Regions from separate parts of the Mycobacterium appelbergii genome, predicted to be linked through region 1. Evidence: predicted binding sites of a transcription regulator. Region 1 holds the regulator's gene; the other holds the start of a gene.

Region 1 (7,124 bases):
CGCCGCCGCCGACAAGCCGGTCATCTTCCTGACACCCGACTACGGTGCGGTGATCGTCCGCGGTGCCATGAATGCGGCGTGGGACAAGTTGGGCGGGGCGCAGGGGGAGCTCGGCGCGCCGATGGCCGATCAGACCGAAGACGGCACTGTCATCACCCAGCGGTTCAGCGGGGGAGCAATCTCCTGGGACCGTTCGGACAACACCTTCACCACCGAGCCGTCGAACCTCTCCTCGGAGCTGGCCGGGTTGCAGGTCCCCGGACTGGATCAGCCGCCGGCGCCTGGTGGGCCCCAGGCGGCGGATACCGATGACACAAAGCCCTTCTCGTGGCACTGGAACTGGTGGTGGCTGCTCGCGTTGATCCCGGTGCTGCTGCTCGCGGGGCTCATCGTCGGCGCCGCGCTGTGGCACCGCCGCCGTGGCCGGGACGACGACGAGTTCGACCATGACCCGTTCGACGACGATCAATACGGCGGTTACGACGAGGGCCGCTATGACCAGGGGCATCAAGAAGACCGCCCCTACGACGAGGGGCAGTACACCGAGAGGTCTGGCATTGACAGCCCGGACCCGTATCAGCCCGCCGCCGACTACGAGAGCGGCGACGCGGCCACGTCCCGTTTCACCGACAGTTATCACCAGACGCAGGGAGCGTCCCCCTTCGACGGTCCCACTGACATCGCGATGCCGGTCAGCCAGTGGGCGTCCCCGGCCGGTGCCGGTATGGCTACCCATGATCCCGAGGACGACGACGAAGAAGCGGGTGAATTGTCCAGCGCGCGGGGGCGGTCCGATGCCGAGTTCGCCACCGAATTCGACGATGAGTTCGACGACGATCAGATTGACGACGCGGACTATCTCGATGCGCCGGACCAGGTCGACGTCGAGGCCGACCTTGACGACGATGACGAGGTCGAGGCCGAGCTCGAGACTCCGCAACAGGGCCTCGGGTTCGCCGCGGCCGACTTCGACGATCCCGACAACGTCGATACCGCACCGACCCGTATCGAGGCACTGCCCCGGTATGAGACGGACACCGAAACCCACAGTGGCCGCCATGCTGCGATCGAATTCGACGAGCCGGTACCCAGTGCCACCGCGATTCACCTGCCGCTGGAGGATCCGCATCGGGCGCCTGAGGGATACCCGATCAAGGCGGATACGAAGTCGGGGCAGTACTGGTCACCCGACAGCGCCGAGTATGACGACGCGGTCGCTGAGATCTGGTTCGCCAGTGAGGAGTTCGCCCGGACGAATGGCTTCGTCCGGGCTGACTGAGTGTCAAGATCTGAGGCCGTGGTCGGCCCGCGGCCTCAGATCTTCCGAATGACCGTGACGATCTTGCCCAGCACCGCCGCGTCGTTTCCGGGAATGGGGTCGTAGGCCGGGTTGTGCGGCATGAGCCAGACCTGGCCCTTGGTCCGCTTGAACGTCTTCACGGTCGCTTCGCCGTCGATCATCGCCGCGACGATGTCGCCGTTGTCGGCCACATTCTGTTGACGCACCACCACCCAGTCGCCGTCGCAGATGGCCGCGTCGACCATCGAGTCACCGACCACCTTGAGCAGAAACAGCGAGCCCTCCCCGACGAGTTCGCGGGGAAGCGGGAAGACGTCTTCGACGGCCTCCTCGGCCAGGATGGGCCCACCGGCGGCGATCCGCCCCAGTACCGGAACGAATGTGGGCTCCGGCAGTGCATCGGACCCGGCCACATCGGTGGTGACCAGCGGTGTGGCGGCCGGTTCGTCGGACGGGCGCACATCGACCGCACGCGGCCGGTTGGCGTCGCGGCGTAGATAGCCTTTGCGCTCCAGGGTGCGCAACTGGTGGGCGACCGAAGACGTCGAGGTCAGCCCGACCGCGTCACCGATCTCCCGGATGCTCGGCGGGTATCCGCGACTGGTCACCGACGCACGGATGACATCGAGAATCGTCCGCTGACGCTCGGTGAGGCCGTTGTCCTGTGTGCGTCGTCGTCCAGCGCCAGTGCCAGCGCTGTCGGTCGCGGCCGTGGTGTCGCTGCTGTCGTCGCTCATGCGCTGAATGTAATCGTCGGCCGCGCATTAATCAAACATGTGTTCGAGGCGTGTCGTGGCTACCCGGGTCGCCGAGCCGGGACCGAGAACTTGTCGGTGGCCGGGTCTAGCGTTTGGCAACAGTTCGATCACACGTTCTATCAATCGAACACTTGAGCGACTATATTCGAACACAAGAGCGAACACGCCAGAACGAAAGGCAGTCAGATGGTCCTCCTCGATACCCGAGTCGATAGCCGTTTTTCCGGTGTGCGGGTCCTTCCCGATCAGGACCGCCGGCCGGTCCGTCGCCCGGTCCGTGGGCGTCCGACCCGCAGGCCAGGGCCGGTCCGGCCCGCCGGCGCCGCACTGCAGCACCGCGGTACCGGCGTACTGATGTCGCGCGCCTCTCATCGCCGTCCTCCGATCACCCCGGCCACCACGGTGCTGCTGGCGCTGGTGGCTGCCGGCATCACGGTGTGGCTGGGCTTGGTGGCGCAGTTCGGCGGGGTCATGGGGCAGCCCGAGCCGGTGCCCACCGAGTTGGCAGTGGTCCAGGTGCAGTCCGGGGAGACGCTGCAGCATGTAGCTCGGCGGGTGGCGCCCGATGCCCCGGTCGCGCAGGTGGTCGAGCAGATCCGTGACCTGAACCAGCTCGAGTCTGCGGCGGTTGACGCCGGTCAGACGCTGATCGCACCCGTCGGCTGACCTGAGTCATGGGCAGTGAAACGTGCTGGCGGCCAACGTCAGTGGCCGGCGTTGCCGCCCGGTACGCCCCACTGGACCCGGCGGTGACTTTTGCTGGGGTCCCGCGAGTACGCTCAAGGGCGCTCGAACTAATTGTCTGGCGGCGTGACGAAGGAGCGGTGATGCACTGTCCGTTCTGCCGCCATCCCGATTCGCGGGTCGTGGACTCCAGGGAAACCGACGAGGGTCAGGCCATCCGACGCCGCCGATCCTGCCCGGAGTGTGGCCGCCGGTTCACCACCGTGGAGACGGCCGTGCTGGCCGTGGTCAAACGTAGCGGGGTGACCGAACCGTTCAGCCGCGAGAAGGTGGTGCGGGGCGTGCGTCGCTCATGTCAGGGCAGACAGGTCGACGACGACGCGCTCAACCTGCTGGCCCAGAAGGTCGAGGACGCAGTGCGCGGCCTGGGATCACCCGAAGTTCCCTCGCACGAGGTCGGGTTGGCGATTCTGGGTCCGCTGCGCGAGCTCGACGAAGTGGCGTATCTCCGCTTCGCGTCGGTGTACCGGTCGTTCTCGTCTGCAGAGGATTTCGAAAGAGAAATTGAGGCCCTGCGGGCGCACCGCGGCTAGCCGACGTCAGTCGAGCTGCGCGACGCCGTCGCTGACGACCCGGCCGGCGACGCGTACCCATCCTTCAGGACTCCAGCGCGTGTAGATCACCGACCCCTTGCCCTGGATGATGGTCAGGTCACTGCTGAGGTAGTCGGTCATCCGCACCGCTGCCGAGCCGGTCGCCTCGTCCTCGGGGATACCGATATGCGCGGCGAACACCCGGGACCGTAAAACTCCGCCGTCTTTGTCGACCCACGCCCAAAGATAGTTTTCGACGTCATCGGAATAGTCGTCCAAATCTGCGGTCAGCACTTCTTCGGGGGAGTCCAGCCGGTGGATGGCCAGCTCGGGTGCCCATTCTGAGCGGGCGCTCACCGCCGTGAGATCACCGTCGTAGGAGACCTGCACGATTCCGGCGGGCACCTGCAGCGTCTTGACCGGAAGCCCGTTCTCGCGCAGCCACCACGACGCCCCGACGGTTGGATGGCCGGCAAACGGCAACTCGGCGGCGGGCGTGAAGATGCGGGCCCGCGCCGAGTTGGCGCCCGGTTCCGGAAGGTCGATGAATATCGTTTCGCTGTAACCCAATTCGGCGGCGATGCGCTGCCGATCGGCGGGGTCGACACTGTTGTTGTCGATCACACCGAGAGGGTTACCGAACTTGCCGTCGGGGTCGCTGAAAACGCGCAGCACGGTCACGTCGATGGCCATACGCCGATGCTACGTGGTGCCTTCGGCCCGATCGCGTGGGGCGCGCATGCGGTAGCAAGAGCGCCGACAGCTCAGGTCGCACTGCGTTCGTCGGCGCCCATCGCATCCCGCACCGCGACCTGCGTATCGGGTGGTCCCGAGATGCCGGACTCGCTGATTCCGACGCGCAGCAGGCTGCGCAGCAGATCCTGGTCGTAGACCGCAGGCTCGGTGGTGTCGATGAACTGCCCGACCACCGCAACGAAGCGGTCAGGGTCGTCGTGGAACGGAAAATGCCCGGATCCCTCGAAGATCTCCAGCTGGGAACCGGGCATTGCCGCGTGCGCCATATGTGCGTGGCTGACCGGGATCACCGAATCGGATTCTCCCCAGATCAACTGCACGGGAACGGATTCAGTCAAGTAACAGCGGTCCAGCATGGTGACCACCTGGCCGCGGCGATCCACCACCGCGCGCAACGTCCTGGCAAACGCCGACGATGCGGTCGGTTCGGGCAGATCGGCCAGGATGCGCAGCATGTTCGGGATGTCCCGGCCGGGGCCGGTCGAGCCGAACAGCGCGCCTGCGACGCGGCCGGCGAGTTGCACCGTGGGTAGCACCAGCGGCAGTCGGAGCAGCGCCAACGCCTCACTGCCCATGGGCAGCGAGGCGATCCGCAGCGCGAAATTGACGTCCTTGGTGACGCCGCCGGCACCGACCAGAATCAACCGCTCCACCAACTGTGGGAACTGGTAAGCGAATTGCATCGCGACCCCGCCGCCGAGCGAATGGCCGACCACCGTCACCCGGTCGACGCCGAGCACGCTGAGCAGGTCGCGCATGCCGTTGGCGTACGCCGCGACCGAGTAGTCCGCGCGCGGCTTATCGGATCTACCGTGGCCGAGCAGATCCGGGGCGATCACGGTGAATCGTTGCGCGAGCTTGGTCTGGACGGTGTTCCAGGTCGTCGAGTTGTCACCGATGCCGTGGATCAACAGGATGACCGGACCGGATCCGGCGATGCGGAAGGCCCGCCGGTAGCCGTGGATGGTGCGGAACTCCACTGTCGGGGTGCGTTCGTGCACAGGGCGCAGATTGGTTTTGCGTTCCGTCATGGTCCCAATCTCGCTATCGGTGTCGTGCTGCGCTACGGGTGGTCCTGATCGTCGGGAAAACCGCCGTCGGTGAAACCGTCGCCGAACCCGTCCGGATGGCCCTCTTTGTACCCCTGGTCCTTGAACTTCTCACCGCTCTGCTGGGCAAGGAAACGCTCGAACTCGGCGCCGAGCTCGTCACCACTGGGCAATTCCTCGTCGCGCGCCAACAGTGACCGATTCTCCTGTGCAGCAACGAATGCATCGTACTGGCGCTCCAGCGCGGCCACCACCTGAGCGACTTCGGTGCTGGCTTCCACCTGCTCGTTGATTTTGCCGTACACCTCCGCTCCGGCCTCCGACAGTGCGCCCAGCGGTAGCTGGAGCGAACCGGTTCTGGCGACCTCGGCCAGCAGCGCCTCGGCGGCAGGCGGGTATGCAGTCTGAGCAAGATAGTGCGGAACGTGGACGGTGTAGCCCACGACCTCGTGACCGTGCTGCGCCATCCGGAACTCCAGCAGGTTGGACACGCTGGCCGGAACCTGCACCTCACTGACCCATGGGGTGTGCTCGGCGATCAGTTCCTTGTCGTTGGCATGTGCGGTCAGGGTGGTCGGTCGGGTGTGCGGAACGGCCATCGGGATGGTGCCGAGGCCGATCACCCGGCGAACGCCGAGTTGTTCGGCCAACAGCCGAACCGCGGTGATGAACCGTTCCCAACGCAGGTCCGGCTCCAGGCCGGCGAGCAGAAGAAACGGTGTCCCGACACTGTCGTGGAGCGCATAGAGATTGAGCTCGGGATCTTCGTAGCCGGTGAAATGATCGGTCTTGAACGTCATCAGCGGCCGCCGCGACCGGTAGTCCAGGAGTTCGTCGATGGCGAACGACGCCACCAACTCGGTGTCCAGCGTGTTCTTGAGGTGTTCGGCGGCGAGCCGGATCGCGTGGCCCGCGTCGGAGAAGCCCTCCAGCGCGTGGATCAGCACCGGGCCGCGTCCATCGGAGGTGGACAACTGCGGTGCCGGAAACTCGAGTTCGTACATACCGCTCTGGTCGGGCTGGTAATGCTGCTCGGAATTGTCGCCGCTATCGTCCATTCGTCCTGCCTCCTCGCCATGGCACTGAAGTCGCCGGCTGTGCCGGCACCGTCGTACCCATGCCATCTAGTGTCGCGCATTCCGGCGGCGCTCGTTCGCCCTGCCCCGTGGAACGTAGGGGTCCGGGCTGACATTCCGGTTCACTCACGAATATCAGGCAAGATTGATGGGTATGCGGCCCGACCGGTGTGCGGTGCTGAGCGCGATGGTCGCCGTCGCGGTCACTGTCGTCGTCGGCTCATGTGCCCCCGCTGCACACCAGCGGGCGGCGGGCGCCCAAACACGTCCGGCCACCTCGGCTGCCGCCGAGCCCGAAAACCAGGTGCAGGCCGACGCCGTCGCCGTGGCTGTCACACCCGACCCGAGGGTGGGGGCGCTGTTTCTGGGGGGAGTGGGTGCGGACTCACTGCACACGTGCAGCGCCGCCGTCCTCGACACCCCCGGCGGCGATCTGATCCTGACGGCGGCGCACTGCCTTGCCGACGGCGTCGACACCGCATTCATCCCCGGTTTTCAGGAAGGGGCGGACGACGTCTGGCAGGTGGGTACGGTCTACCTGGATTCGCGCTGGATCGCCGAGCAGGACCCCCACGCTGATTTCGCGATCGCCCGGGTCAGCCGCGATGGACGGGGTTTGGTCCAGTCCGAGACAGGCGAAGGCCTGTCACTCGGCTCTGCACCCGCGGCGGGCAGCGCGGTGAGCGTGACCGGTTATCCGATGGGTGTCGGCGGCGGCGCGCTGGGCTGCCGGGGGGTGACCGGGTTGTCGCCGGAAGGGTTTCCGTCGCTGCAGTGCGCCGGGCTCACCGACGGTTTCAGCGGTGCACCGTGGGTGATCGGGGCCACGGTGACCGGGTTGGTCGGTGGTCCCGATGGCGGCGGATGTGACGACGACGTCTCGTATTCACCGGTGTTCGACGATTCGG
Region 2 (7,124 bases), 130 kb from region 1:
CCCTTGTGCCGCATCAACTCGGCCGTCGCCGTGAGGATCGCCTCTCGCGTGGACCTTGCCATCGGTACCTCCCACCGTCAGACTAGAGCATAGATTCTAGAATGGTTGTTCTAGCCAAGGAAGGCCGCCATGAGATCCGTCGAACTCCCCGCCGGAACCATCGAGTACCGCGACCATGGCGATCCGGCCGGGCCGCCCGTGGTGCTGCTGCATGGCCTGCTGATGAACGACGCCCAGTGGAAACTCGCGCTTCCGTTGCTACCGAGCGGATTTCGGTACCTGCTGCCGGTGCTGCCGTTGGGTGGCCACCGGATCCCGATGCGCGAGGACGCCGACCTCACTCTCGACGGCATGGTCGGGATCGTCGCCGACTTCCTCGATGCGCTGGACCTGAACGAGGTGACGTTGGTCATCACCGACTGGGGCGGGCCGTTGTTCCTCACCGCCGCCGGGCGCGACAAGCGCGTCGCCCGCCTGGTCATCTGTCCGTCGGAGGCCTATGACAACTTCCCACCAGGCTTCCCCGGCAAGGTGACCTGGCTGGCGACCCGGACCACCGGCACCGTCGCACTGGCCATGAGACAGATGCGTATCGGTTGGCTGCGCAACCGGTTCTTCATGTTCGGAATGATGGCCGGCAAGCCGATCCCTCAGGACGTCATCGAGGCGTGGACCGGGGCAGGCATCGCCGACAAGCGGATTCGCCGCGATCTGCTCAAATACGCCCGCACAAAGTTCGACTACCCCGGTCTGGTGCGGGCCACCAACGCCCTGGCCGATTTCACCGGCCCGACGTTGGTCTTGTGGAGCCGCAACCGCGTGATGCCCGTCGAGCACGCGCAGCAACTCGCCGCGTTGACCGGTGGTCGCCTGCGCTATGTGGACGACGCCAAGGCGCTGATCATGCTCGACCAGCCGGAGCAGACGGCACGCGAGATCGGCGCATTCCTGGCGAGCTGAGGCCCGCGCGGTCTCGCGACTACGTTGGAGCGGGACTCAACGGCCAACTCATGTGGAGGTAGTTATATGCGCGTCGTGATCGCCGGTGGACACGGCAAGATTGCGCTGATTCTGGAACGGCTGCTGGCCGATCGGGGTGATTCGGCGGTGGGATTGATCCGCAATCCCGACCAGGTCGCCGACCTCGAAGCCGCAGGCGCTCAGGCTGCCGTGCTCGACCTGGAGCAGTCATCCGTCGAGCAGGTCGCCGAGCAGCTGCGCGGCGCCGACGCTGTCGTGTTCGCCGCGGGCGCCGGGCCAGGCAGCGGTGTGGACCGTAAGGAGACCGTCGACCGTGATGCGGCAGTGCTGTTGGCCGACGCCGCCGAGGCTGCCGGTGTGGATCGCTACGTGATGGTTTCGGCAATCTCGGCCGACGACCGCTCCCTCGACGACAGCTACGACGAGGTATTCCGCGCTTATATCCGCGCCAAGTCCGACGCCGACGCCAATGTGCGGGCGCGCACCGGACTGCGCACCACGATCGTGCGGCCGGGAGGACTCACCAACGAGCCGGGCAGCGGGAAGGTGACAATCGCCGAGTCCACCGGGCGCGGCACCATCGCCCGTGAAGACGTCGCCAGGGTCCTGCTGGCGGTGCTGCACGATCCGGACACCGTCGGCCGGACCTTCGAGCTGATCAGCGGCGATACCCCGATCGCCGAGGCGCTCAGGTAGCGCCTACTCCTCGTCGAGCGCAGCGGCAACGTCGTCAGGGATGTCGATGTTCGTGTAGACATCCTGGACGTCGTCGCTGTCCTCCAGCGCGTCGACGAGCTTGAGTACCTTGCGGGCACCCTCGAGATCGACAGGCACCGTGACCGACGGCTGAAAGCTGGCATCCGCCGAGTCGTAGTCGATGCCGGCGTCCTGCAACGCCGTTCGCACCGCAACCAGATCGGTGGGCTCGGAGATGATCTCGAATGCGTCACCCAGGTCGTTGACTTCCTCGGCGCCGGCTTCGAGCACCGCCACCAGCACGTCGTCCTCGGTGAGGTCGTTCTTCTCCAGCGTCACCACGCCCTTGCGGGTGAACAGATAGGACACCGAGCCCGGGTCAGCCATGTTGCCGCCATTGCGAGTCATCGCCACCCGAACCTCACCGGCTGCGCGGTTGCGATTGTCCGTCAGACATTCGATGAGCACGGCCACGCCGTTGGGGCCGTAGCCCTCGTACATGATCGTCTGCCAGTCGGCGCCGCCGGCCTCTTCACCGGCGCCGCGTTTGCGGGCACGCTCGATGTTGTCGTTCGGGACCGACGTCTTCTTCGCCTTCTGGATGGCGTCATACAGCGTCGGGTTACCGGCCGGATCACCGCCACCGGTGCGGGCTGCCACCTCGATGTTCTTGATCAGCCGGGCGAACTCCTTGCCACGACGTGCATCTTTGACGGCCTTCTGGTGCTTGGTGGTGGCCCACTTGGAATGGCCGCTCATGCAGGTACGCCCTCTTTCTGCCGAAACTTCGGTGGCCTAGTCTACGCGGCGGGGTCTACGTGGCAGGCGGGGTCGTCACCTCAATACCGCGCGGCCATAGCCGCGGTACCTACCGGTTCCGCTCAGATGCGGACGGTCAGCCAAAGGGCAGCTCCCACGTAATCTGGATGCGTTCTGGGCCGGGGGCACCTCGTCGAGGTTCGGACAGTCGCACGACGCCGTGCCGGCCGTGGGTACTAGTCCTGTGCACTGCCGGTGCGCGGCTCGGACTTTCGGTCCACTTATGTACGGTGCGCCGCACGATGATCGACACCGGCAACCCATTCTGCTGACCGAGTTCACCCGACACCGGGGCGGGCATGTTTTCGCCAGGATGGGTTCCCAGGTGGCACGGGGTCGGGGCAAGCCCGGGGCTTGCGTAGATCTCAGGGTCCGCGTATTCCTTTGCCGCCGTGAGCATAATCGTTGCCGATGCTCTGCCGTGGGTCAGGATAGGCATCGGTGTCGGGGTTGGAGTCGATCGCCGTAGGGGCGTCGTCGAGCCAGTCGAGGGGAATCCACGGGTTGAGCGGCTCGGGGTCCTCGAGATCATCAGCACTCAGTGGGGTCGGGGTGGATTGGTCATATATGTTGGCCCATTCGCGGTCCCATTCCAGGATCGCTTCGAGGTCGCACACGGGGATTGACTGGGGGTGCCAGTCGAGGTCTGCGATTGTGTTCCCGTGTGGTTCGCGTTGCGCGTTCCACTGTGGCTCGCCCTGCGGTTCGTGCTCTGCGTCCCTCCCCGGTTCGGGTTCTGCTTGCCGTTCCGGTTCGCGTTCTGGCTCGGACTTCGGCTCGGGTTCTGCGTCCCACCCCAGCTCGGCTTCCGGCTCGGGTTCTGCTTCGCACTCTGCTTCCGGCGCCGGTTCGGGTTCCGCCTCCGACCCTGGCTCGGATGTCGGCTCTGGCTCGGGCTCGGGCTTCGGGTCAGGCTCGGGGTCCTGGGGTGGGGTGAGGAGGAGTTCGGGGCGGTGGTGGTAGTTGATGCGGGCTTGGCCGTGATCCAGGGCTGGTGGGGGGTGCCATTCGACTTCGCCGGTGTCGGTGATGGTGGTGGTGTAGCCGCCGTCGGAGTGGACGAGACGATTGTCGGGCCCACACGCGAGGGCCATGTCATCGACATTGGTGTAGCCACCGTCGGCCCAATCCGCCACGGCGTGGTGGACCTGGCTGCCGTAGGCACCGACGGTGCAACACGGTTTGGTGCAGCCACCGTCGCGGGCGATGAGCATGATCCGTTGGGCCGGGGAGGCGGTGCGTCGGGCCCGGAAATAGTTCAACGCGGATCCGGTGGCCCGGTCGAACACCGCCAGGTGGTGGTTGGCGTGGGCTGCCATCCGAATGACATCGTTGATGGGCAGTGTGGTGCCACCGCCGCTGTGGCCGATCCCGGCGCGGGATTCCAAATCGTGCAGGGTGGTGCGGATGATGATCGACACGGGTAGCCCGTTGAGTTGACCCAGGTCCCCGCTCATCAGTGCGATGCGTCCGATGACGATCAGTGCGTCGTGTTGGCGTTGGGCCAGGCTGCGGTGATCGTTGTCGATCTGGGCTTGGGTGGGGGTCCCGGTGGTACAGGGTTCCTCGTCGTCGGGGTTGCACATGCCGGGGGCGGCGAGCTTGGCGAACAGCACTTCCATGACTGCAGCCAGTTCGGGGCTCAGTCGGGCGGTCAGATCGGTCAGCGCGTCGCGGCCCTGTTTGGCCATTGTGACCCCGCGTTTGCGTTCGCGTTCGGTCTCCTCGGGTTCGGGGCCGTCCTGGTCGAGCAGAAACAATCGCAGTTCGGCGGTGTCTTTGAGTTCTTTGGGTCCGACCCCGACGGCGACGCGGACCAGGTCGGCTTCAAACTGCTCACAGGTGGTGGGGTCGATAAACCCGGGCAGCCGACCGATCACCTCGCGCAGGACTTTGACGTGATCAGCGTTGATCAGCCCGGCCTGCTCGGCGGCGGCGACCGCCGCCCGCAGTGGGGGTAAGGGTTCACCGGTCAGGGTGCGCCGCGGCCCCAACTCGGCCGCCTCGGCCAGGCGGCGGCCGGCCTCAGCGGTCGACAGTCGCCACCGGATCCGCAGCACCTCGTTCCAGGATTTGGCCCCCAATTCCCGCGGTGAACAATCGGTTTGCAGTTGGGCCAGCAGTCGATGCGACGGGGAGGGTAGCTGAGAGCGCAGCGTCTCGTATTCGTCGAGCACGGCGAGCAGCTCAGTACGGGTCAGTGATTCGACCTCGCAGGCCGCGAACGCGTCAAACGCCGCCCGCAACCCGGCTATCGCCGCGACCGCACCACCCTCCATGCATCGAACATACATTCGACCACCGACAAGTCCGCGCCGAACTATCGCGTCTCAGGACATCGGTGAGGCTTCGGGGCGGGTTTCCGGGGATCGTCCATTGCCGAAGCGTCGGATATCGGAAGTGAGCCGGGTGTGCTCGGCGAGGACTTCGCCCGGTAGGTCGGTGATGCTGCCGTGGTCGCGGTCTTGTCGCCTTTGCGGTCAGGTCTGCGGCCAAGCCTGGGGTGTGGAACGTGCCAGAAGTTGTCGGAGGGGCGGCGGATGCTGACCGCAACGACCGAAGGATTGGCGAATGTGCTGGAAATGCGACAACCCGAACGGCACGACGGAGCAGTACCTAGACGGACTGCGGGCAACGATCGACGACCATGGCTGGGCGGTGCAGGGCGTCGAGGACGACAAGCGACCGTTTACCTACACGGTCGGATTACACGGGCAAGGGCTTTCGGAACTGATCATCACCGGGATGGCGACGCACACGGCTGCGCGCCTGTTGAATTCCATCGCCCACATGATCACGGAGGACGGCACTGCATTGGCGCCTGCCATGCATATCGACCATCAAGATGAGTTTCTATTCGAGGTCGTCGCGGTCGACCATCCCGACGTGCATTTGCGTTACTCGACAATGCTTTTCGGTGACGGAGTTCGTGCTCTGCAATTGGTCTGGGCCGACGCACGTGGACGTTGGCCATGGGATGCCGGTTGGGGGCACGGTCGGCGGCGACAGCCCGTTCTGGGCGTGCGAGCACAGGTACCGCCGCTGCAGGGATGAGATACCCATGCCTCGTTTCGGCGTTATCGGCCAGCCCAGAGCGGAATCGGATCGTCGGGGTGGCGGAAAACGTGGACCTCCTGCGCCGGTACGACAACCGCCGTCCGGGGAAGGAGCGTCACTGCATCCCACCGGCAACCGTCGATCTCGATCTCCACCGTGACGACCGAAGCATCGGCGATCGCCTGCGCCGACGGCGACGAGTGAGCGTCGACGGAGACCCCGCAGTCCCGGACGGCGACGACAGCGGCGGTACGGGTCCGATTGCCTGCGAGGCCCAGCGCGTAAGCCTGCTCGTGCCTGCGCACCGCTGTCATTGCGAGCCGCTCTCTGTCGACGCGCTCGGCGACGGCGTCGGCGCGAAGGAGTGTCTTCATGAGCCACCGGCTCATCCGCTCCGTCGTGGTGAGCGTGGACGCGACGTCGATCTCGTTGGGCGTGTAGGCCCACTCGCTCGGTAGCCATGCGCCCTCCCCCGGCGTCTTCCAGTAGTACTTGCCGGCGCTGACGTAGCGTCTCATGCTCACTCCTCGGTTCGCTCAGGCCGATTCTGAAGCCCGAGGCCGTCTACCGATCACGAAGACCGCGAATGGCTACAGCGAGTCGACGAACAACTTGTGAATGCGCCGGTCCCCGGTCATCTCCGGGTGAAATGACGTGGCCAGCATCGGGCCGTGGCGCACTGCCACGATGTGACCGGCCGCGCGGGCCAGGACCTGCACATCGGGGCCGACCCGCTCCACCCACGGCGCCCGGATGAACACCGCATGCACCGGATCGTCGAGCCCTTCGAAGTCGATATCACCTTCGAAGGAATCGACCTGGCGGCCGAAAGCGTTGCGCCGCACCGTCATATCGATGCCCTTCAACGGCACCGCAGCTCTACCCTCAACGCCGGCGTCGGCGATCTCGTTGGCCAGCAGGATCATCCCGGCGCAGGATCCGTAGCACGGCAGACCTTCGGCGATCCGCGCGCGCAGCGGTTCGAGCAGGTCGAATTCGCGCAGCAGGTGGCTCATCGCCGTGGACTCCCCGCCGGGTATCACCAACGCGTCGACCGCGTCGAGTTCGGGGAGCCGACGCACGATCCCGGCCTCGGCGCCGGCCTCGCGCAACGCGGCCAGATGCTCACGCGTGTCGCCCTGCAGGGCGAGCACGCCCACGTGGACGCTCATGCCGGCTTTTCGGGCGCGGCCTTGCGCTGGTAGCGGGTCAGGCCTTCCTGCATTACCGCGGCGACCATTTCGCCGTACCGGTTGAAGATCTTGCCCTGGGTCAGCGACCGTCCCCCACATGCCGACGGCGAGGACTGGTCATAGAGCAGCCACTCGTCGGCCCGGAACGGCCGCATGAACCACATGGCGTGATCTAGCGACGCGACCATCAGGTGCTTGCGCGTGTCGGGATGATTGACCTGTGCCGAACCGAGCAGGGTGAGGTCGCTCATGTAGGCCAGCGCACAGATGTGCAACACGTGATCATCGGGCAGCGGATCGCGGTGCCGGAACCAGACCTGCTGCTGGGATGCTTTACCGGGCAGTCGCTGCACCTGGTCCCGTGGCACGATCCGCACG

The links. The regulator LexA, encoded in region 1, represses DNA repair genes until DNA is damaged. The targets are predictions, from matches to a motif close to CGAACANNTGTTCG.
Region 2: the regulator LexA is predicted to act here: its motif matches at 4,780-4,793, upstream of M1247_RS08555 (DUF222 domain-containing protein).

Annotation. Positions count from the first base shown of each region.
Region 1 covers NZ_JAMQTH010000003.1:397,441-404,564, reverse strand. The annotation lists gene M1247_RS09245 (LGFP repeat-containing protein) at 1-1,279, shown strand, start outside; gene lexA (transcriptional repressor LexA) at 1,315-2,037, opposite strand; gene M1247_RS09235 (LysM peptidoglycan-binding domain-containing protein) at 2,245-2,724, shown strand; gene nrdR (transcriptional regulator NrdR) at 2,886-3,335, shown strand; gene M1247_RS09225 (PhzF family protein) at 3,342-4,028, opposite strand; gene M1247_RS09220 (alpha/beta fold hydrolase) at 4,100-5,122, opposite strand; gene M1247_RS09215 (proteasome assembly chaperone family protein) at 5,155-6,198, opposite strand; gene M1247_RS09210 (trypsin-like serine peptidase) at 6,371-7,124, shown strand, end outside.
Region 2 covers NZ_JAMQTH010000003.1:266,922-274,045, forward strand. The annotation lists gene M1247_RS08535 (TetR/AcrR family transcriptional regulator) at 1-62, opposite strand, end outside; gene M1247_RS08540 (alpha/beta fold hydrolase) at 130-960, shown strand; gene M1247_RS08545 (SDR family oxidoreductase) at 1,027-1,677, shown strand; gene M1247_RS08550 (YebC/PmpR family DNA-binding transcriptional regulator) at 1,681-2,436, opposite strand; gene M1247_RS08555 (DUF222 domain-containing protein) at 2,862-4,775, opposite strand; gene M1247_RS08560 (DUF4262 domain-containing protein) at 5,068-5,550, shown strand; gene M1247_RS08565 (hypothetical protein) at 5,574-6,071, opposite strand; gene pdxT (pyridoxal 5'-phosphate synthase glutaminase subunit PdxT) at 6,144-6,725, opposite strand; gene tesB (acyl-CoA thioesterase II) at 6,722-7,124, opposite strand, start outside.